DNA from 4 places in the Obesumbacterium proteus genome. Region 2 is predicted to be linked to each of the others. Evidence: predicted binding sites of a transcription regulator. Region 2 holds the regulator's gene; each other region holds the start of a gene.

Region 1 (5,990 bases), 1.7 Mb from region 2:
TCATTTATGGTTGATTTCATTCGGCAACAATCGTTAAGAGTTTATTAGTCAGTTGCGGAACTATAACTTTTATTACCACTTGAGACTACCGTCACATTTGGCTTTGTTTGTAACAAAGGTTCTAGTGTGCGGAAACGGTTAACCACCTGATTAACCTGTTTAACAGGCTGTATTTCGGTAGCTGTTCCTTTTATAATGAAACACAGGTTCGATTTAACCATCTGATAGGGTAAAGAAATACAATGTCAACAGATATAGATAAACAACCCGACTCGGTCTCTTCTGTACTTAAAGTGTTTGGGATTTTACAAGCGCTCACCGAAGAGCGCGAAATCGGCATCACCGAACTGTCCCAGCGCGTCATGATGTCGAAAAGCACCGTCTATCGCTTTCTACAAACCATGAAGTCTCTTGGTTATGTTTCGCAGGAGAGTGAGTCAGAGAAATATTCGCTGACGCTCAAACTGTTCGAACTGGGCGCGCATGCGCTACAAAATGTCGATTTGATTCGTAGTGCCGATATTGAAATGCGTGAGCTTTCACGCTTAACCCGTGAAACTATTCACCTTGGCGCTTTGGATGAAGATGGGATCGTCTACATTCATAAAATTGACTCAATGTATAACCTGCGTATGTATTCGCGCATTGGTCGCCGTAATCCGCTGCACACCACCGCCATTGGTAAAGTGTTGTTGGCTTGGCGCGATCGTAGCGAAGCAGAAGAAATTATCAGCCAGATTGAGTTCAAGCGTAGCACCGAAAAAACTATCCTTACCCCTGAAGCGTTGCTGGCGGCGCTCGATGAGGTGAAAGAGCAAGGTTTTGGTGAAGATATTGAAGAACAGGAAGAAGGGCTGCGCTGCATCGCGGTGCCTGTTTTCGATCGCTTTGGCGTGGTGATTGCGGGGCTGAGTATTTCGTTCCCAACAATCCGCTTCTCAGAAGATGCTAAACACGAATACGTTAAAATGCTGCATACCGCAGCGCGCAATATTTCTGAACAGCTGGGTTATCACGACTATCCGTTCTAGTGAATGGCGTTCTAATTTATTGCGATAGATAAATATCAAAAGGGAGCCATCGGCTCCCTTTTTCGTATATTAAACTCGCTTAATTACTGATGCGCCAGCTCGGCTTCTTCTTCAGAATCAAATACGCTCTTATCGGTTTGACGTAGGATCTGGCTGGTGATGGTGCCTGCCGCCATTGAACCATTCACGTTCAACGCGGTACGTCCCATATCAATCAGCGGTTCCACGGAGATAAGCAGCGCCACTAACGTCACCGGTAAGCCCATCGCCGGTAAAACGATTAGCGCAGCGAAGGTTGCGCCACCGCCCACGCCAGCAACGCCTGCGGAACTCACGGTGACAATACCGACCAGCGTTGCAATCCACAGCGGATCGAGCGGGTTAATCCCGACGGTGGGTGCAACCATCACCGCTAACATCGCGGGATAAAGCCCTGCACAGCCGTTCTGGCCAATCGTAGCACCGAAAGAAGCTGAGAAACTGGCGATAGATTCAGGCACACCAATACGGCGGGTTTGTGCTTCCACGTTTAATGGAATACTGGCGGCGCTAGAACGGCTGGTGAAGGCGAATGTCAGAACCGGCCAGACTTTGCGGAAGAATTTTATTGGGTTAATGCCGGTAAACGACAGCAGTAAACCGTGTACCACAAACATGATTGCCAAGCCAAGATAGGACGCAACCACGAAGCTACCCAGTTTGACGATGTCGTGCATATTAGAACCCGCAACGACTTTGGTCATCAGCGCCAGTACGCCGTATGGCGTTAGCTTCATGATTTGGCGAACCAGCTTCATGACCAGCGATTGCAGAGTATCGATAGCGGTAAGAACGCGTTTACCTTTAACTTCATCGTCTTTCAGCAGTTGCAGCGCCGCGGTTCCCAAGATTGCTGCAAAGATAACCACGCTGATAATAGACGTTGGGCTTGCACCGGTCAGGTCGGCAAACGGGTTTTTAGGAATAAATGACAGCACCAGCTGCGGAACACTCAGGTCTGAAACTTTACCGGCATAGTTGGTATTGATGGCGGCCAGACGCGCGGTTTCTTGCACGCCCTGAACCAAACCTTCTGCCGTTAAGCCAAACAGGTTGGTCACTAACACCCCGACCAATGCTGCGATCATCGTGGTGAAGAGGAGAGTACCAATAGAAAGGAAGCTGATTTTGCCCAGCGATGACGCATTGTGCAGTTTAGCCACGGCGCTCAGGATAGACACTAATACCAGCGGCATCACGATCATTTGCAGCAGCTGTACATAGCCGTTACCGACGATATTAAACCAGCTGATTGAATCTTTGAGGACTGGGTTGTCTGAACCGTAAACCAGCTGTAGCCCTAAACCAAACAGGACCCCCATAAATAAGCCGACTAAAACTTTTTTAGCCAAGCTCCATTTTGTACGACGTGTCTGTGCCAGCAGCAATAATAGCGCCACAAACACCAGCACGTTAATCACGAGCGGTAGGTTCATCCCAATCTCCATCCAATTTCTAATATATGTTTTTATACGTTTTTACGTGCCCTAAGGACGCCGAAGCCTCGTTGGGCGACGTGCTACCTACGTAAAAGCGTGATTGTCTTACTCAATGCTATATATGCTAACAGCACCATACACGTGATGCTTATATCCAAAATGAATTTATTATAATTTTTGCATCGAGTTTGTGTGCTAAACAGTCAAAACGAAGGGTTTATAACCAGTGTAGTGTGATTTGCGTCATAATTTATGACTTACATATCTGAGCAAATCGTAAAAAGGCATTAAATCGCCGCCCCAATAGAGGGCATAGCCGACAAGAGACATGCACAAAATCCGCTCTAGCTGATTGCCTTTCTGCGAATTGAGTATCGGTAGACGGAAGCGCCAGCGAATCGGCCACAGCAAAGGAACACCGGCGGGGGTTAGCATATCGGCAAGCAGATGGCTTAGGTATCCGATCACCATGGCGTGCATGGCATCAACGGGTATTCCCATATAGCTCGGCATTTCGCAGTTCAGCAGAAAAACACCGCCGATAACCGCCAGCAGGCTATGTGTAAAACCGCGATGGCCAAACATGCGGGCAATGGGCGACGACAGCCACTTAAGACGCTGGCCAAGCACCGATTTTGGGTGGTCGATATCTGGCCACAAGCAGGTGAGTAACGCGCCGGGTATGATATGCCACCAGTCGCCATGGGCGAGCGCAGGCGTCAATTCCGCTTTTTTAGCGAAAATGGTACAAGCGACAGAAAAAATAAGATGGCCTTCCGCCGTCATGATAAAACTCGCCGAGGGTACTGGTAATTTATCCAGCATATCGGAGTTTTCGCAGGAAGCAAGAGGTGACAGCGTAACAGATGGTTGTTTGCTGTATAAATATACATAAAACGGAGCCTAAGGCAGGCTCCGCAGGGTTTGAGCATTAACTACGGTTGAATATTCGCCACGGTGAGCTCGTTAAGATTGTTTAATTTCACATCGGCCAGTGCCCAGCGAGGATCGTTAATATTCTCTGGCGCGGGTACAACAATAGAGCGCATGCGGGCGGCTTTGGTGGCGATCATGCCGTTGAACGAATCTTCGAGCGTTACGCAGTTGAGGGGATCGACGCCCAGTTGCTGAGCGGCGTTCAGATAAACTTCAGGATGCGGCTTGCTATACGGCAACGCTTCGGCCGAAACCACGGCGTCGAAATAGTGGCTGATGCTAAACATCTCTAGCACTTCGTTGAGCATATAAAGTGGAGACGCCGAGGCTAAACCGATTTTCATTCCCTGCTGACGGCAGAGTTTTAGCGCATGTTCAACGCCGGGTAACAGAGGTTTGGTTTCACGAACCAGCTCAATGACGCGGCGAATAATACGCTCTGTCACTTCTTCTTGGCTTGCGCCTTGCCACGGCGTGCGCTGATACCACAGCTTCACCACTAAATCGATGCGCAGGCCTAAGGTTTCAGGAACGTCTGCCGCCTCAACGTCGATGCCTAAGGAGGAAAACACATCGTGTTCTCCTTGAGTCCACAATGGTTCAGAATCTATCAGTAACCCATCCATATCGAAAATTACGGCTTCAATGCGACTCACAGGCATTCCCTCATCTATGTGGTTTAAGACCGTCTGAACTGATGTTCAGCGTCATAACTTTATTTGCTGCGGGTACTCTAACATTCACGCTGCTTTTGGTTAAGCCAGTTATACTAAACTAGCCTAAAGTATCAGCAAACCTGACCAATCAATTCAATCAGTTGAGATTGCGGTAAGGGAAACAGCCACGTAAACTGCCGTTATTCAAGGCGATGATTACGCATATATACCCGCCATATTTCAAGAGGCTTGAAGTATGACGGGTATTTCAAATTAAGGGGATGGCATGACCTACCAACAAGCCGGTTGGGTTGCGGTGGCAAAACGGATATTCGGCTGGATAGTTTTTATTCCAGCGCTGCTTTCAACCACGGTATCGATACTTAACTTTCTCTATCAGCATAGCCAAAAGCAAGAAGGGCTTAATGCCGTGATGCTCGATTTTGTGCATGTGATGATCGATATGGTGAAGTTTAATACTCACTTTCTGGATGTGTTCTGGTTCAATTCACCGCAGCCGGTATTAGGGCAGGGATTCACCGGTGGCAATATCATGTTTTGGATTATTTACTGGCTGATTTTCGTGGGGATGGCACTGCAAGCCTCGGGGGCTCGCATGTCGCGACAGGTGCGCCATATTCGCGAAGGGATTGAAGACCAACTGATTCTGGAACAGATGAAAGGGGCAGAAGGGCATTCGCGTGAAGCGTTAGAGAAACGCATTGTGTTGCCGCGTCATACCATTTTCCTCCAGTTTTTCCCTCTGTACATCTTGCCAATTATCGTGGCGGTGATTGGGTACTTTATTTTGAAGCTGCTCGGGTTGGTGTAACAGCAAGCGTTATTAAATATAAAAAACTCGCCAAATGGCGAGTTTTTTATTGTGCATGATATTTAAAGGTATTTGATTTCCAGCGTGGCTGAACCGGCGAAATCAATTTCGCTGCTGGTATCTAAATCTTTAATGGGGGCGAGAGCGACGGCAGCATCGGCCTGAATGGAAAAAATCTCTCCCACTGCAAAAGCATTGTTTATCACCCAACTGATGACTTTGTTGTTATTACGCATGGTGGGTGTGGTATCGCTGGTATCGAGGATGCCATTATTTGCAATACCGATATCTGCTGACGCACCATCCACCTTCGCAGAATGAAACACCACGTTCCACACGCCGATAGGTTTTCCTCCCGCGGTCATTCCCAGCCCAAAACGCTGATCGGTCTGGGTGGGACTTATCGTAGTCGCGGGTGTATCCCAGTGGAGATTACCCACGGTAATGGCGCTACCGCTGCTATTATCCACCGAGCTTAGCCCGATACTGGTTGGCCCTTCGCAGCTTATCGTTATCCCTCCTGCAAATGCCCTGACAGGCAACTGAGTTGCGGTATCAGCCGACAGCTGGTTACGATGGATATTGCCAAAATCGATGACGGGCGGTGAGCTTTGAATATGGCAAGGAGGAGGCTCCGCGGTGGCGGTAAAGGAGAGCTGAACCTCTGATGAGGCTAGGGCAATGTTGCTGACCATCAACGTCATTATTGTGCAGCCGAGTGTTAATTTATTCACTGACGACCTCCAGTGTGCCGCTACCGTTCAGCGTTTTCTGTTCTTTTACATGCTGGTTGATGTCATTAACCGCGGCTATTGACGTAAGTTGCAGGGTTAAGCGGGTGATGGGTTCATCACTGACGGGCGCGATGCCGATATTGGGCAGTATTGCCAGCGTGTTGGCGTTCCCCGCAGGTGCGCTTCCTCCCTGTTGGTGATAAGCCAGAGCGACAGATTTGCCGTCAGCCTGTGCATCGCTGGCAACCAGCGTCACATGGGCAATATCACCCAACTGATAACCTTCGCCAGCGCCACTAGACGCTGCACGGTAATACAACGCG
Region 2 (5,990 bases):
AACTTCTTTAGAGCGACTGCTCGCACAGGCAGAAGAAATTTGTCTGCAACGCAATGTTCGACTGACTCCGCAAAGAATGGAAGTGTTGCGTCTGATGGCCTGCCAGAAAGGCACGATCAGTGCTTATGATTTACTGGATCTTCTGCGCGTCTCCGAACCACAGGCTAAACCGCCAACCATCTATCGTGCGCTCGACTTTTTGCTAGAACAAGGCTTCATCCACAAAGTGGAGTCCACTAATAGCTATGTGATGTGTCATCACATCGAAGAGCCTAGCCATACATCGGCATTATTTATTTGTCATCGCTGCGGGCAGGTAACTGAGCAAACAACCCAGGATGTACAGGAGCATTTAGAAAAGCTTGCTGCGCTGACGGGATTTTCATTACAGCATAGCGTGGTAGAAGCGCATGGTTTATGTCGAGACTGCGGGAAAATTGAATCCTGCGATAGCCGCGATACGTGTCATCACGATCATTCCGAGCCGAAAAAGAAAAAATAGCGTTTAAATTACGCATAAAAAAGAGCCGCATCTGCGGCTCTTTTTTTAATCATCTGCAATCAATATCAGCAGTGGCACATTATTAATAAAGGAATATCAGCAATGGCGTATTGTCCATTTTAATATTCGAATCCATTCTTTATTTATAATGCGTATTTGCAGAGTGATTATTTAGGCAAGTAAACTTAAATATCACCAACGATATTTATTATGATCTTCCCACGCTTTAACTTCTTTCTCAGCGGCTTCTTTCTGATAGCCGTAGCGTTCCTGAATTTTACCTACCAGCTGATCGCGCTTCCCTTCGATTACAGTAAGATCATCGTCGGTTAACTTACCCCATTTCTCTTTCACTGTTCCCTTGAACTGCTTCCAGTTACCGCTCGCTTGATCTTTATTCATAATAACTCCGTATCACTTATGTAATGGAATATATTCCCCACACATCTTTACTCGATTGAATTAATCACAATTGCGATGTGAGGCATCAGTTAACGTTCACCATTAAGACTAGCGGATACAGAGCATAAAAATATTTTCAGCTAGATAATCGATAATATTTAATAAAAAACTTTCGCAGAAAAGCACAAAAGCAGAGAGAAAACAGGGAATAAGCGGAGAATAATTTTTTTCACCTAGAATGTAAGCAAATATTAATAACGCGTCATTTTAGGGCAATGCAAAAACTATCAGAATTATCACATTGCCCTGATTATTTAACGCTATAACACCCTAATTTAACTCAATATTACCGGTGGGGAACCATGTTTTATCCCGCCAATGACGACGCCAGACAACCCACAAGGAAAGTCCGCGCAGCGATAAAAATACCGCCAAAGCCAACCATAAACCATGGTTGCCTAGCCAAGGGAGCGTGCACAGCGTTAAACCATAACCCGCCGCGGCAACGGCCATACTATTACGCATTTCGGCACCGCGCGTCGCGCCGATAAACATGCCATCTAATAGATAACACCACACGCCCAGCAGCGGTAAAACAATCTGCCACGGCAGGTAGTGCGACGCCAACGATTGTACTTCTGGCAACGAGGTTAAGATCTGAATGATTTGTTGACCAAATACGGCATACAGCATGGCAAAGAACACCGCCACGATACCCGCCTGCCGACAGGCAGAATGCCAGATTTTCTGTAGTTTACGACCGTCGCGTGCACCATAGGCCTGCCCAGAATGAGCTTCCACTGCATAGGCAAAACCATCTAGCGCATAGGCGGTAAACGTCAGCAGGTTCATCAGAACCGCATTCACCGCCACCACTTCGCTTCCCATTCTGGCACCCAGAATCGTCAGCGATGAAAAGCATAGTTGCAGCAGCAAAGAACGCAGCATGATGTCGCGGTTTAACGCCAACAGGCGGCGAAGGTTTCCACGCCACGCGTTGCGGAAATATTCCAGATGTAGGCCACGTAGCTTCATCACGTGCCAAACCAGACCGAGCCCCAGTAAAAAGGTCGCGTAGTCGGCAATCACCGTCGCACTTGCTGCACCGGGCACCTTCCAGCCCAGTCCAACAACAAACCACAGATCGAGCGTGATGTTAATAACGTTACCCACAACCAGCAATATGACCGGCGCACGGGCATATTGAACGCCTAACAGCCAGCCAAGAATAACAAGGTTCGCCAGCGTCGCAGGTGCACCAAGCCAGCGAATCTGCATAAACAAACGAGCCTGCTCGAGTACATCTTCATGACCGCCCACAATCCGCAGCACGCCGTTAATCAAAGGCTGTCGCAGCGCGATGATAACGATCCCTGCCAGCAACGCTATGAGCATTGGCTGCACAAGCGCACGAGCCAACGCCGTTTTATCCCCCGCGCCGAACGCTTGCGCAGTTAGCCCCGTGGTGCTCATGCGTAAAAATAGCAGCAGCATAAATAAGAATGACGTAGCCATCGCGCCAACGGCTACACCACCAAGATAAACAGGGCTATCCAAATGCCCAATTACGGCGGTATCGACTAGCCCTAACAACGGAACGGAGATATTCGATAGGATCATCGGCAGTGCGAGGATCCACAGCGCCTTATCGGTTGGTGTAAGCATTTTCATTTTTTTGAATTCATTCCAGATAACCGACCCGTTATCTCAACACAAAGAGGTTTACAGCATGAACGAATACGCCATAAAAAAGCCCCAATTAAGGGGCTTAGTCTATCGGTGTGATACCAAACGCAACAGGTGAAGTTTTAGATCCAGTCGCCGTTACGAATAACACCTACCGCTAAACCTTCAATCGTGAAGTTTTGCTCGCGCAGGTCAACAACAATAGGCTCGAAATCGCTGTTTTCTGGCAACAGCTGAACAATATTGCCTTGCTTTTTCAGTCGCTTAACCGTCACTTCATCTTCGATACGCGCAACCACAACCTGCCCATTACGCACATCCTGTGTTTTATGCACAGCCAGCAAATCGCCGTCTAAAATACCGATATCGCGCATCGACATTCCGTTAACGCGCAGTAAGAAATCGGCATTAGGCTTAAACAGAGCAGGATCGACCTGATAATGGCCTTCAATATGTTCTTGCGCTAGCAGAGGTTCACCCGCTGCCACGCGGCCAATTAACGGCAGGCCGGTTTCATCTTCCATCAAAAGACGAATACCACGCGAAGCACCGGAAACGATCTCGATAACGCCTTTACGTTGCAGTGCTTTTAAATGTTCTTCTGCCGCATTAGGAGAGCGGAATCCCAAGCGCTGAGCAATTTCAGCGCGGGTTGGCGGCATGCCAGTTTGTTCAATATGGTCACGAATCAGATCGTAGACTTCCTGCTGTCTGGCTGTAAGTGCTTTCATTCCACCACCTGTTTGTTTATACAGTTTTGCTGTGAGTATATACAGGTAGCGACCATTTTGAAACCGTCAAATACATAAAGATTGAGCCGTGACGCATCTGATCTGCATTAAGCGTGCGTTTTTTGTATTTTCAGTCAGCTACCCGTCAATAATCGGCCCATTCATCAGCCATTTTTGACCGTTTCTGGCGCTCTATAGGTTCGTTGTGGGCGGCCCACTTTTCCATACACGATTTCAGCCATAATCAGATGGCGGCCCGCGCAAAACTCTAAGTAGCGCCGTGCCGTTGTTCGGCTGAGTTTAAGCTCCTGCGCAACGGTTTCTGCGGTATGACGCGCATCAGGATCGGCAAATAGCTTCTGCACCTTATCTAAGGTCAGCGCATCGATGCCAACCGGCAATTCTTCTTTCTGCTCGCCACGCGCATAGGCATTGAACATATCATCAATTTGGCGCTGGCTGGCGCTATCGCTGTTAGCGAGCATCCGCTTGCGTACATGGTAGCGTTCAAGCGTTTGCCCCAAGCGTTCGTAAGCAATCGGCTTCACTAAATAGTCGAATACACCACAGCGCACCGCGTCTGACACCGTATCCATATCACTTGCCGCGGTGGTGAAAACCACACCGCCAGGGAAACGAGCCTGAGTTAATTCATGCAATAGCGTGATGCCTTTGCCATCGGGTAAATAGTTATCCAGCAAGATGAGGTCGGGTTTGAATCGCTCAATCATCATTCTGGCCTGAGCAAGATTTCCCGCCAACCATACCTGACCACAGCCCTGGAAATGGCGAATAAACTCCGCATGCATTTCTGCAAGTGGCGTTTCGTCTTCAACTATTAGAATCGTTATTGGTTGTGTCATAAGTCTTTTTCACTTTCGGAATAAATACGGAAAATAAAGTTCCACAAGGTTCGTTGTCTTCCAACGTAATCACACCGCCACAGCGGCCTACATAGCTGGCAATCAGGTATAGCCCGATGCCATGCTCACCGGCGTCTTCTGTTTTGGTGCTGACCCCTTGCTCAAAAATAGCCTCACGTAAAGACTCTGGAACGCCACATCCTTGATCGGCTACTTCCACGATCACATCCTCGCCCTCGTCGCTAAGATACAGCTCGACGGTTTTATTGCCCTGCGAATTCTTCAGGCTAGCATCAAAGGCATTGTCGAGTAGATTACCCACGATGGCCGCGAACTCCGTGCTATCAAGCCCTTCAGGTAACTGACGTAGCTGACTGCCTTCGACCAAATTAAACGTCAGCCCCAGTTCCCGAGCGCGCTGCGCTTTACCAAAAAGTAGCCCCGCGACCTGACGGTCGTCGAAAGAACCTCTCAGACTATCAATAAGCTGCTGCTGCGCCTGCGATTCCCCTTTTACCATTGCCAGCGCACGATCATATTCTTTCATTTGTAACAGCCCGTTGATCGTCGACATCCAGTTAAGATGCTCATGACGTAACGTGCGCAGGCTTTCAACATACTGTTTTATCTGCGTGAGCTGGGCGTTGAGCGTGCTAATTTCATCTTTACTACGGAAACTGATAATTGCGCCCAATAGCTCATCGCCGAAATGTATGGCAGCACGGTTGGCAATAACGCTCAACCCATTAAAAGTGCAAATCACATCCTGCCGTTTTTCTTCTATTTGTTCCGTGAAAAAGCCCGCAGGATCAACAACCTCTTCAATCGGTTTCCCCAGCCATTGTCTTCCCGGCGAACTTAACCCTAGCATTTTGCGCGCATTTCGGTTGATCGCAGTAATCAGCCCATCGGGGTCGACCGCAATAAGTCCCTCATATACCGAGCCAAACAACGCGTCTTGCTGGCGCACCACGCGCGCAATTTGGCGCGGTTCCATTCCTAACATTTGCCGACGAATGTGTGAAGCAAACATCCACGACAGCAACATCAAGATAATAAGAATCAGGACAAACACGCCCGCCAAAGGCAGTAAAAAATCTAGTCGCCAGCTGTCTATCTTGCTGACCAAATAGCCCAGCGAAACCACGCCAATAATTTTGCCCTGCTCATCAAAAATCGGCGTTTTTGCACGCATTGCCATACCGATAGAACCTTTACCGGTAATAAAATAACTCTCGCCACGCTCCAACGCTCCGGGCTTACTCCATTGCATCGGAAGACCAATTTTGGCCGGATTAGGATGATATAAGCGGATAGAGTTTTTATCCCCGATAACAACATAGTCAAAATCCGAACCGGTACCTAATTTATTGGCGATAATGGCAAGACGTTTGGTATCTCTATTTTTGACTGCCGTGACAACACTATCAATTGAAGCAATGATTTTGGCCTGATTCATTGCCATATCACGCACATGATTACTAAGATAATCTTCAAATGAAGCAGATAAATATTTCCCTAGCGCGGCAACCAATAATGTTGAGACGAGGAGTAATAAAAGAAATATTCGTAAAGGAAATGCGATGCGGCTAAAAAACCTAAACTCTTTAACATTTGGTTTGCCAAACATCGATATTTCCTCTTTTTTGCGGCGAAATGATGGGCTAGTATCAGGGAAATGTAATGAATATGTTTCCTCATTTTCTGCCCACTACGGATTAGATCGTTGCAGATTCTACGGATTAAATCAATTAAACAAATAAAAACCACGTTACTTATCCAAATAAAAATAATTAAGAAAATAAA
Region 3 (5,990 bases), 1.5 Mb from region 2:
CAATAATCTGGTCTATAACTACGTGCTCCGCGACGGTGCGCTGGTGGATGGCGTTGATCTCAGCTTCTTAAGCTTTATCACCTTCATCGGCGTTATCGCGGCACTGGTGCAGATCCTCGAGATGATCCTCGACCGCTTTTTCCCATCGCTTTATAACGCGCTGGGGATTTTCCTGCCGTTGATTACCGTTAACTGCGCCATCTTTGGTGGGGTGTCATTCATGGTTCAGCGTGACTACAACTTCACCGAATCCGTGGTTTATGGTTTCGGTTCAGGGATCGGCTGGTTGTTGGCTATCGTGGCGATGGCGGGTCTGCGCGAAAAAATGAAATATGCCAATGTGCCTGCGGGGCTACGTGGGCTGGGCATCACTTTTGTGACCACGGGCCTGATGGCGTTGGGCTTTATGTCCTTCTCCGGCGTACACCTCTGATAGGACAGGAAGGAACCTATGCAAGAAATTATTCTGGGTGTGGCGATGTTCACCCTGATCGTGGTGGCGCTGACCGTCCTGATCTTGTTCGCCAAATCTAAGCTGGTAAATACCGGCGACATTCACGTGGAAGTTAACCACGATCCGGAGAAAAGCTTTGATGCTCCGGCCGGTGACAAACTGCTGAACATGCTTTCAAGTCAGGGCATTTTCGTTTCGTCTGCCTGTGGCGGCGGTGGCTCGTGTGGCCAGTGTCGTGTACACGTTAAAGAAGGCGGCGGCGATATTTTACCTACTGAGCTGGCACATATCTCTAAGCGCGAAGCCAAAGAGGGCTGCCGTTTAGCCTGTCAGGTGAGCGTGAAACAAGATCTCAAAATTGAGCTGCCGGAAGAGATTTTCGGCGTGAAAAAATGGGAGTGCGAAGTTATCTCTAACGATAACGTGGCAACTTTCATCAAAGAGCTCAAGCTGCGCATCCCTGACGGTGAAGCGGTGCCGTTCCGCGCCGGTGGCTATATTCAAATCGAATGTGAACCGCACCATGTGCGCTACGCTGATTTTGATGTACCAGAGGAATACCGTGGCGACTGGGACAAATTCAATCTGTTCCGCTTTGAGTCCAAGGTTACCGAGCCAACGATCCGCGCTTACTCCATGGCAAACTATCCCGATGAGAAAGGCCTGATCATGCTGAACGTGCGTATCGCCACGCCGCCTCCGGGTGTGCCAGATGCGCCTCCAGGGATTATGTCTTCGTATATCTGGTCGTTAAAACCGGGTGATAAAGTCACCATTTCCGGGCCATTTGGTGAGTTCTTTGCCAAAGAAACCGAGGCTGAGATGGTCTTTATCGGCGGCGGTGCGGGTATGGCACCAATGCGTTCGCACATTTTCGACCAGCTCAAGCGCCTGCACTCCAAGCGTAAAATGAGTTTTTGGTACGGTGCACGTTCAACCCGTGAAATGTTCTACGTTGAAGATTTCGACAAACTTGCGGCAGAGAATCCAAACTTTACGTGGAACATCGCATTGTCCGATCCTCAACCTGAAGATAACTGGACGGGTTACACCGGCTTTATCCATAATGTGTTGCTTGAAAACTATCTGCGTGCGCATCCTGCGCCGGAAGATTGTGAGTTCTACATGTGTGGGCCGCCGATGATGAATGCCGCGGTCATTAAGATGCTGAAAGATCTCGGGGTAGAAGACGAGAATATCATGCTAGATGACTTCGGCGGCTGATAGCCACCGTCTTTCAAGTTGCAGGTGTGTTGGCTTCCTTCGCTAACCCTAGTCACTTACTATTGTAAGCTCCTAGGGATTCGTTCCGTTGCCGCCTTCCTGCAATTTGAAATCCATGGGCTATCCAATAACGGGTTGAAAATGATGACAAATAATACTGCGCGGGCGACCGCGTTTTTTATTCGCAATACGCGTTGGCTAGCTTTTTGCGGGCTGGCTTTTTTGCTGACGGGATGTGGGCCGGAGCAGGTCAATATTGAAGGCAAAACGATGGGGACCTATTACTCCATCAAGTATGTCAGTGACTCAGGAATGCCCGCACCGGAAACAATTAAAGCCGAATTAGATAAGCGCTTGGAGCAGGTTAACGACCAGATGTCGACCTACCGTTCCAACTCAGAGCTGAGCCGTTTTAACCAAAGCACCGAGGTGAATACCCCATTCCCTGTTTCGGCTGCGACCGCGAAAGTGGTTGAAGAGGCAATTCGGATTAATAAAGTCACCGATGGCGCACTGGATATCACGGTTGGACCATTGGTTAATCTGTGGGGATTTGGGCCAGAAGGGCGTCCCGATCGAATCCCGACTAATGAAGAAATTAACCAGCGTCGTGCATGGATCGGCATTGAGCATTTATCTGTTCAGGGCAATGCGCTGGTGAAAAATATTCCTCAGCTTTATCTCGATCTGTCGTCTATTGCGAAAGGGTACGGCGTGGACGTTGTGGCTGAGTATCTTGCTTCGTTAAAGATCACTAATTATATGGTGGATATTGGCGGTGAAGTGAGAACGCGTGGCATCAACGGAGACGGCGCGCCGTGGCGCATCGCCATTGAAAAACCGCAGGCGGGATTACAGCAGAGCGCTCAGGTTATTATTCAGCCGGGCGAGATGGCTATCGCGACCTCCGGTGATTATCGCAACTATTTTGAGCAGAACGGCCAGCGCTTCTCGCATGAAATTGACCCTAAAACAGGGCGTCCGGTTACGCATCATCTGGTTTCGATTACCGTGCTTGCGCCGAGCTGTATGACGGCTGATGGCCTGTCGACGGGATTAGACGTGATGGGACCCGAGCGCGGAATGGCGCTGGCAAACCTGCTGGGCATTCCGGTATTTATGATTGTGAAAACTGAAAACGGTTTTGAGGATCGTTATTCGGATGCCTTTAAGCCTTATTTGGTGCAGGCAAAAAAAGGTAAATAATATGGCGACGGTATTTATTGCGACCTTTGTGGTGTTTTTAGCGGTGATCGCCGGAATGTCTATCGGCTATATCATCAAGCGCAAAAGCATCCACGGCAGCTGCGGCGGCATCGCCAATCTAGGTCTTGAAAAAGTCTGCGATTGCCCAGAGCCCTGCGACGCACGCAAAAAGCGTATGGCGCGTGAAGAAGCTCGGCGTGAGATGCTGGAGAAGCATAGGATTATATGAAGGGGAAGTGCCAGTTGAATGGGGATAGCTCGCGAGCGTAATAGTTTCGTACGCCTAACGCACCGAAATATACATATACACTGTGCAGGCGTCCGAGCAAGGCGGCTCAATCGCCGCCGCCTTGCATCCCGGCTTGGCACCACCTTCCAGCCCACTTTGTGGGTTCCCTCGCTTCATCATTCCGGTCTTAACGGAACGAACGACAATCGGCATCCATGCCTCCGTCGTTCTTTCGCCGATATCAATCGGCGAATCCTAACCTCCATGATTCACTCGGCTGTTCGGTAATGTGCCGAAAAAAGCAACCCTCAATATCTCGTGCTTTTGTCTTGGTTGGGAGAGCCATCGGTACATGGATGTACCGGTGGAGTTTGGGGCGCCCTGGATGGGCGATACCAAACCGGAGCGGAGATGGCGTCTCGGATAAAAGCGCGCGAGTGCAGAGACCACGCGCTGGTGGTCTCTGCCCGTACGCCTTCATTTCTGGCACATGATAATTCGGTATTGACCGGCGGGCGGAATATTACACAGTAGCCCCACAAACGAAAGGCGGACGAACTCCCTCCACTTCCCTTTCCCCATAATTAACCTGTATACTTATACAGTCATTAACTCCACATTCTCTCTATGCGCAAAATCATACATGTCGATATGGACTGCTTTTATGCCGCAGTCGAAATGCGTGATTTCCCTGAGTTACGCGATGTACCGCTGGCGATTGGCGGGAGTCGCGATCGCCGCGGGGTGATCAGCACAGCAAACTACGCCGCGCGTAAATTCGGGGTGCGTAGTGCTATGCCGACAGGACAAGCGCTTAAGCTGTGCCCGCATCTCACGTTGCGTCCGGGGAGAATGGAGGTCTACAAAGATGTCTCGCGCCATATACGTGAGATTTTCCAGCGTTATACGTCTCTGATAGAGCCGCTGTCGCTCGATGAGGCTTATCTTGATGTTACCGACTGCACCCAGTGCTACGGCTCCGCCACGTTGATTGCAGAGCAGATCCGCAAGCAAATCGCCGAGGAGCTTAATCTTACTGCGTCGGCTGGCATTGCTCCGATCAAATTTCTGGCAAAAATTGCCTCCGATCTGAATAAACCTAACGGGCAGTATGTGATTACGCCCGCGCAGGTTGATGATTTTATTCTCACGTTGCCGCTGAAAAAGATCCCCGGCGTTGGCAAGGTGACCGCCGCCAAACTGAGTGAGCTGGGGCTGAATACCTGCGCCGATGTGCGACACTATAATTTGGCCGAGCTACTACGCCGTTTTGGTAAGTTTGGGCGCGTGCTTTGGGAACGCTGCCACGGTCAGGATGAGCGAGAGGTGATGCCCGATCGGCTGCGTAAGTCCGTTGGCGTGGAAAGAACGCTGTCAGAAGATATTCATAGCTGGGCAGAGTGTGAGGTGTTGTTGGAAAAGCTGTATGAAGAACTGGAACGGCGCTTGACGAAAGTGCAGCCGGATCTGCATATCGCACGGCAGGGCGTAAAACTCAAATTCCATGATTTTCAGCAGACAACGCAGGAGCATGTGTGGCCGATTCTGGATAAGCGTGATTTATTTCAGGTGGCGCAGCAGGCTTGGGATGAACGCCGAAATGGCAGAGGGGTGCGGCTGGTTGGGCTACACGTCACGCTGCTCGATCCACAGCTAGAAAAGCAGCTTTCGCTGGATATTGATGGCTAGGCTTTGAGGGCGTGAAGGGATAAAAAAAGCCAACCCGAGGGCTGGCTTCTGTAACACAAAGACTTAGCGCTTAGGCTTTCTCTGGGATCGCCTTCAGCAGAGCGGTCAGCAACTGCCAGTATTGACCTACGCTGGCAATGTGAACTTGCTCATCCGGCGAATGTGGGCCTGTGATGGTTGGGCCGATAGACACCATATCCATTTCTGGGTAAGGCTTTTTGAACAGACCACATTCCAGACCTGCATGGATAACCATGATGTTTGGCGTGGTATCAAACAGCTTCTGGTAAGTCTCACGCACCAAATGCATCACCGGAGAATTGGCATCCGGTTTCCAGCCTGGGTAGCTGCCTTTGGCTTCCACATGCGCACCAGCCAGTTCACCAATAGAGTTCAATTGGCTAACCACGGCGTCTTTACCGCTGTCGATAAGCGAGCGGATCAGACAGATAATTTGCGCTTCTTTCGCGTCGGTGGTCACTACACCCACGTTCAGAGACGTTTCTACTACGCCTTTCACTTCGTCGCTCATGCGGATCACGCCGTTTGGCGTAGCGTTCAGCAGGGCAATAAAGCGCTGTTGGCTGTCGGCGGTCAGTGCCTGAGAATCGCTCTGTGCGGTTTCAACCTGAACGCTCAGGTTTTTTTCTACCGCAGCCAGCTCAACTTTCAGAATGTTTTGGAAAGCTTCGGCCAGCGTTTTTAGCTTAGCCAGATTCGCTGTAGGAACCGCCAGAACCGCGATGGCTTCGCGTGGGATGGCGTTGCGCAGCGTACCGCCGTTCAGATCCAATACGCGCAGGCCCAATTCGGTCGCGTGACCAGACAGGAAACGCGCCAGCAGTTTGTTAGCGTTGCCTAAGCCTAAATGGATATCACCACCGGAGTGGCCGCCTTTCAGGCCTTTCAGCGTCAGCTTAACCACGTCGTGTCCGGCAGGAACGGCTTCGCGCTGTAATGGCAGCGTAGTGATGAAATCAATACCGCCTGCGCAGCCCATGTAGATCTCACCTTCTTCTTCAGAGTCGGTGTTGATCAAAATATCTGCCTGCAACCAGCCCGCTTTCAGGCCGAATGCGCCTTCCATGCCGGCTTCTTCGGTCATGGTCAGCAGCACTTCGATTGGGCCATGAGAAACGCTGTCATCGGCTAAAACAGCCAATGCAGAAGCCATACCGATGCCGTTAT
Region 4 (5,990 bases), 2.5 Mb from region 2:
CACATTGGCGCGCAGCGTGGTTTCAGGCAGATTGGGGTTTTGCCCAACCCAGCCGAGGAGCTGACGCCAGCTCGCAGGCGTTAATTCACGTAGCTCTTTCCCATCAACCAACAGGGAGCCGCGATAGGGCAGGAAGCCGAGCAAGACGTTAATCAACGAACTTTTCCCTGCGCCGCTAAAGCCTACCAGCGCAATTCTCTGTCCTGCATCAATGCTGAACGTCAGTGGTCCAGCCAGCACTTTTCCCTGTGGAGATAATACTTCTAGCTCTGAAGCGACAATGCTAACGGAATGCGTGCCCGTTAACTGTTCTTGGCCTTGGCCCTGCGTTGGGCTTTCCGCGTCTTCTGCTAAGAAAGTCACCAGAGATTCAGCCGCGCCCACCGCCTGCGCTTTCGCGTGGTAAAAAGTGCCCAAATCACGCAGCGGTTGGAAGAATTCTGGCGCCAAAATAAGCACCAGAAAACCAGCAAAAAGCGTCACGCTGGTGCCATAGCTACCAAAATTGAGTTCACCCAGATAAGAAAAACCAAAATAGACCGCCACTACGGCGATTGAAATGGAGGTAAAGAACTCCAGCACCGCAGAGGAAAGAAATGCCATACGTAGCACTTCCATCGTGCGGCTGCGGAAATCTTCCGACGAACGACGGATATTGTCGGTTTCAGCGGCGGCGCGATTAAACAGACGCAGCGTATCTAATCCGCGCAAGCGATCGAGGAAGTTGCCGCTTAAGCGTCCTAATGCCAAGAAGTTCCGGCGGTTAGCATCGGCGGCACCCATGCCAACTAGTGCCATAAACAGCGGGATCAGCGGCGCGGTGACCAGCAAGATCATGCCTGCGGCCCAGTTTATCGGGAATACGGTGATCAGAATCAACAGCGGGATTAGGGTGGCCAGATACATCTGCGGCAGATAGCGGGAATAAAACTCCTGCATGTCTTCAATTTGTTCAAGAATTAGCGTTGCCCAATGCCCGGCTGGTTTTCCTTGTATCCATGCAGGGCCGAGTTCATCAAGCCGATTGAGCACCAAGTGTCTGATTTGCACCCGCACGACTTGGCCACACTTAAAACCAACGCGTTCACGCAGCCAGCTTAAGGCCGAACGTAGCACAATGGCGGCAATCAGTAAGCCGAAAGGCAGCAGGAGAGATTGGCGCGGTACCTGCTCAATAATTAAATCATGCAGCAGTTTCGCCAAGATCCACGACTGAGCGACGATCAGAAGTCCGGATATCAAACCGAGGATCATAGAGATTCGAAGCCAACGGCGGGCCAGCGAACTGCGCTGTTTGAGCCATTGGGTTAATTCGCGTTGTCTGTTTTTATTCATGTGTTGCGATGGTTTCTAAAGCAGATGAAGCGTCGAAAAGAGTGCTGATGACCGGCCTATTTTATCTTTACTCACCGGTTCACGCGTAAGCGCTGATATTACAACGGCCTGCGGGGACATGAAACCAAAGGAAGGTAAATTCTGTTAACAACTGTGGGGGAGTTCAGATAACAAGTGACGATTTGAGTATAAACAGGTGAAAAAATACGGTGGCAACACGATGGTTACTAAAAAATAAGGGCCACCGAAGCAGCCCATATGATTTAAATCGAGATTGATTTATTGATTGGCGGCAGACAGCCCATCCAAATAACGCTCGGCATCAAGCGCCGCCATACAGCCGGTGCCCGCTGAGGTAATGGCCTGACGATAGATATGGTCCATGACGTCACCCGCGGCGAAAACGCCGGGAATGCTGGTTTGGGTGGCGTTGCCGCTCAGGCCAGATTGAACCTTGATATAGTCATTTTCCAGCGCGAGCTGACCTTCAAAAATAGCCGTGTTTGGCTTGTGGCCGATAGCCACAAACAAGCCTGTTACGTTCAGTTCTTCAACGATATCGCTGTCGGTCGCTTTTAAACGTAATCCGTTTACGCCCATGGCATCGCCTTGAACTTCATCCAGCGTGCGGTTGGTGTGCAGCACAATGTTGCCGCTCGCAACTTTGTCCATCATGCGTCCAATCAAGATTTTTTCGGCGCGGAATGTATCACGGCGATGTATCAAGTGAACCTTAGAGGCGATATTAGACAAATAAAGCGCTTCTTCAACTGCGGTATTACCGCCGCCGATCACCGCCACTTCTTGCTGGCGGTAGAAGAAACCATCGCAGGTTGCACAGGCGGACACGCCACGGCCTTTGAACTCTTCTTCAGAAGGCAGGCCGAGATATTGTGCGGAAGCGCCGGTTGCAATAATCAGTGCGTCACAGGTGTATTCCTGAGAATCGCCAAACAGGCGGAATGGACGATTCTGCAAATCGACACGCTGAATGTGGTCAAAAATAATCTCGGTATTAAATTTGGCCGCGTGTTCATGCATACGCTCCATCAGCAGAGGGCCGGTGAGCCCTTCGGGATCGCCAGGCCAGTTTTCGACTTCTGTCGTGGTGGTGAGCTGACCGCCTTTTTCAACGCCGGTAATTAATACAGGGTTCAAGTTAGCGCGTGCCGCGTAGACCGCCGCTGTATATCCCGCAGGGCCTGAGCCCAAGATCAGGAGTTTGCTGTGTTTGACTGTGCCCATGAATTCCTCTTTTCCAATTTTACCGGACAATAACTCGATTGTAGGGAAGTTAGCGCCTGAAAAAAAGTGTGCAAAAAAAATGTTATCAATTTGTTTGATAGTAGCTAGCTATCGATTAGTAAAAATCATGGCAGCAGATAATTTTTTTTAAACCTATTCCGATAACATTCTTGCCGAGAAAGCCCCCTAATAGCGCTTCTTAGCGACGCTTATTCGTCTGTTTTGACGGTTTATTTTGTTGTCGCCTCGAAAGCCTTCTTTAGAATAGTTGGCATGTTCGTCTGATTTTGCTTCTTTTGCTTTGACAATCGCCTGTGCATTTGCGAAAACATGGATGTAGGGAAGAACTTGTCTTTGGTTTTTGTGGCTTGAAAGGCATTTAGCAGAATTTTTATCTGCTTGAAGGCAACAAATAGCCTATTGACCTAAAACAGCGCTTTCTTCCCCTGATGTAATAAATACCGTGTATACGAAAAGAAATGTGTAGTGCTTAGATTGGCTTCAATGAGTGACGTTAGGGATCGTGGTCTTACGATATAACCTCTATGTGCATTGATTTGGAATCAGAGCAAAGCAATTATGCGAGCCCTCGCATGTGAATTAAGTGCAATCTGCGAAAACAGATGAAGTTGAAACCTAGCTTCGGCGGATTTATCCGGTTGTTTTCGTCATCATAAGCAATGGGAATTGCTGATTGACTGCAGGCATGGGGTTTTCGTTTGGGACAAATCCTTAACAAATTGAACTTGTTGAGGGGATGGCGAGCAGGGAAGGATATAAGAGAGACAATAAGATGGCAGACAATAAAAAGCGCCCCGGTAAAGATCTCGACCGTATCGACCGTAACATCCTGAATGAGTTGCAGAAGGATGGACGTATTTCGAACGTTGAGCTTTCAAAGCGAGTTGGTTTATCACCAACTCCATGTTTAGAACGTGTGCGTCGCCTTGAGCGTCAGGGCTTTATTCAAGGCTACACTGCGTTATTGAACCCGCACTATCTGGATGCATCCTTACTGGTATTTGTAGAAATTACCTTGAACCGTGGAGCGCCAGATGTGTTTGAACAGTTCAATACAGCTGTTCAGAAACTGGAAGAAATTCAGGAGTGTCATCTGGTTTCAGGTGATTTCGACTATCTGTTGAAAACACGTGTGCCTGACATGTCCGCTTATCGTAAATTGCTTGGTGAAACCCTGTTACGCCTGCCTGGCGTTAATGACACCCGTACCTACGTGGTTATGGAAGAAGTCAAACAGAGCAATCGCTTGGTTATCAAAACACGATAACGGTAGCAGGTGCAAAACCTGATTAATTTGGTTACACTCCTGTGTATCTATACAGTTTCAACGCCGAGGGTAGACTCTCTCGGCGTTGTTATTGGTATGAGTTTTACTGAAATATAATATTACGTGGCAATGCGTTGTTCTAAAGCGGCAATAGGCAATAATAGTGCTATGGTGAAAAACAGGAACCTGGAGAGCCTTTCTTGAGCCAGGAATACACAGAAGAGAAGGACGTTACTCTCAAACGAATGAGCAGTGGACGTCGGTTATACGAGGCGTTACTCATCGTAGTAGCGTTGTTTTCTATTTATCTTATGGTTTCGTTGCTGAGTTTTGACCCCTCGGATCCGAGTTGGTCACAAACGGCATGGCACGAACCGATCAATAATATCGGCGGCGGCGCAGGAGCATGGCTGGCTGATACCTTATTCTTCGTTTTCGGAGTGATGGGCTACGCCATTCCTCCCGTCATTATCGTTTTGTGCTGGTTTGCGTATCGCAAACGCGACGATAGTGGCTATGTCGATTATTTCTCTATTTCGCTCAAGCTTATCGGTATGTTGGCATTGGTGCTGGCATCGTGTGGCTTAGCGTCGCTGAACGTCGACGACCTTTACTATTTCGCCTCAGGCGGCGTGATTGGTAGCCTTCTCGCGAATGGCGTTATTCCTTTGCTGGGTAGCGTTGGCGGAACACTGCTTTTATTGGGCGTTTGGGCGGTAGGTTTGACGCTGTTTACCGGCTGGTCTTGGCTGACGATTGCTGAAAAAATCGGTGGTGTTCTTCTCGGCGGCATGACGTTTATGAGTAATCGTTCTCGCCGCGATCGGGATGATGACTACGACTATGAAGAAGATAGCCGAGAAGTCGTTGCAGCCGAGCGTGAACGTTCAGAAGGTGAGGGCGCAGATGATGATGTCTTGCTTAATACCTCCGCCGCTGAAGACGATGACGATATTCTCTTGGCTAAACCAGTCAAACAGCCTGTTGAAACGCCTGTTGCTGATGTAGATGCAGAAGACGACGATCCTTTATTGGGTAAACTCCGTCCATTGCACGAAGCTGAGAGCTCGCTGAATGATGTGGCTCAGCCCGCAGTTACACCTACGATGGCTCCAACTGCCGCGGTTTCTGCCGTTGGGGCAGCGGTTGCCGCCGCTCAGCCGGTGGTTTCTGCTGCAACTCAGCCGATGACTTTCAGTGCCTCAGAGCCAGAACCTGTGGCGGAAATCAAGCCGAGCATGCCTCCGCTTTATTCCTTTGAAGTGCCCGAAGATAGACCGTCTAACGTGGCCAATCATTCATCGCGCCCAACGCGCTCTGCTTGGGATGATGAAGGTCCACGAATTGGCAGTTTTGAGCCTGAAACGCCTGCATCACAAACAGGAACATCTTCATCGGGAATGAATTTCTCGGCCTCGCATTTTGATCGCGATGAGTCGCCTGCGACGCCATACATTAATCCTGGCCTATCGTCAGATGCGGTTCCGTTTGGCGCGGCCTCGCGTAACGATGTTGTTCCTGCAACCGTATCAACGGCCGCTGCCGCGGGCTCAATGTTTATGCCTGCGTTTAGCGCAACCGAAGACAGCAGCTTGCAGGTGAAACAGGGTGTCGGACCTGAACTGCCACGTCCGAATCCTGTACGTATTCCGACACGCCGTGAGTTAGCCTCTTTAGGCATTAAACTTCCTTCACAGCGAATGGCAGAAGAACAGGCGAAGAAAGAAGCTGAAGCCCAGCGCCTGCAAATGGAAGCCTCTCCAGAGCCGGAGCAGAATACTGCACAGCCGATGGATGAGGAAAGCCTTGCCCTGCGTCAGGCGTTTGCAGAACGACAGCAGCAGCGCTACGGTGAGCAACAGTATGCGCATCAGGCAGAAGATGAGCAGGCCGCTGAAATGGCGCGGTTGCAGAGCGAGTTTTCTGCTCAGCAACAGCAGCGTTATCAGTCACAACCTGTCGCAGATGACAATTCATCAGCGTTAAGCGGCGTTACCGCTTCGCGCAATGACCTGATGGATTTCTCTCCGGCGAAGGCCTTGAGCGAAGCTGCGTCTTCCAACCATAATGCTTTCAGCTTTACCCCTGTTTCAGACTTAGTGGACGATGGCCCTTCTGAACC

The links. The regulator LexA, encoded in region 2, represses DNA repair genes until DNA is damaged. The targets are predictions, from matches to a motif close to TNCTGTATGTACATACAGNA.
Region 1: the regulator LexA is predicted to act here: its motif matches at 3,385-3,404, upstream of DSM2777_RS17035 (metal-dependent hydrolase).
Region 3: the regulator LexA is predicted to act here: its motif matches at 3,701-3,720, upstream of dinB (DNA polymerase IV).
Region 4: the regulator LexA is predicted to act here: its motif matches at 3,906-3,925, upstream of DSM2777_RS13445 (DNA translocase FtsK 4TM domain-containing protein).

What each region holds. Positions count from the first base shown of each region.
Region 1 covers NZ_CP014608.1:3,590,144-3,596,133, reverse strand. Annotated here, with positions in the region: gene DSM2777_RS17050 (MFS transporter) at 1-20, opposite strand, end outside; gene kdgR (DNA-binding transcriptional regulator KdgR) at 243-1,031, shown strand; gene DSM2777_RS17040 (L-cystine transporter) at 1,115-2,506, opposite strand; gene DSM2777_RS17035 (metal-dependent hydrolase) at 2,753-3,295, opposite strand; gene hxpB (hexitol phosphatase HxpB) at 3,445-4,107, opposite strand; gene DSM2777_RS17025 (YniB family protein) at 4,388-4,933, shown strand; gene DSM2777_RS17020 (DUF1120 domain-containing protein) at 4,996-5,667, opposite strand; gene DSM2777_RS17015 (DUF1120 domain-containing protein) at 5,660-5,990, opposite strand, start outside.
Region 2 covers NZ_CP014608.1:267,383-273,372, forward strand. Annotated here, with positions in the region: gene zur (zinc uptake transcriptional repressor Zur) at 1-502, shown strand, start outside; gene DSM2777_RS01405 (CsbD family protein) at 695-904, opposite strand; gene dinF (MATE family efflux transporter DinF) at 1,235-2,575, opposite strand; gene lexA (transcriptional repressor LexA) at 2,713-3,321, opposite strand; gene dpiA (two-component response regulator DpiA) at 3,486-4,184, opposite strand; gene dpiB (sensor histidine kinase DpiB) at 4,153-5,814, opposite strand.
Region 3 covers NZ_CP014608.1:1,750,650-1,756,639, forward strand. Annotated here, with positions in the region: gene nqrE (NADH:ubiquinone reductase (Na(+)-transporting) subunit E) at 1-433, shown strand, start outside; gene nqrF (NADH:ubiquinone reductase (Na(+)-transporting) subunit F) at 452-1,678, shown strand; gene DSM2777_RS08040 (FAD:protein FMN transferase) at 1,820-2,884, shown strand; gene nqrM ((Na+)-NQR maturation NqrM) at 2,886-3,113, shown strand; gene DSM2777_RS24650 (hypothetical protein) at 3,168-3,326, opposite strand; gene dinB (DNA polymerase IV) at 3,741-4,802, shown strand; gene pepD (beta-Ala-His dipeptidase) at 4,873-5,990, opposite strand, start outside.
Region 4 covers NZ_CP014608.1:2,827,746-2,833,735, forward strand. Annotated here, with positions in the region: gene cydD (heme ABC transporter permease/ATP-binding protein CydD) at 1-1,335, opposite strand, end outside; gene trxB (thioredoxin-disulfide reductase) at 1,615-2,580, opposite strand; gene lrp (leucine-responsive transcriptional regulator Lrp) at 3,374-3,868, shown strand; gene DSM2777_RS13445 (DNA translocase FtsK 4TM domain-containing protein) at 4,069-5,990, shown strand, end outside.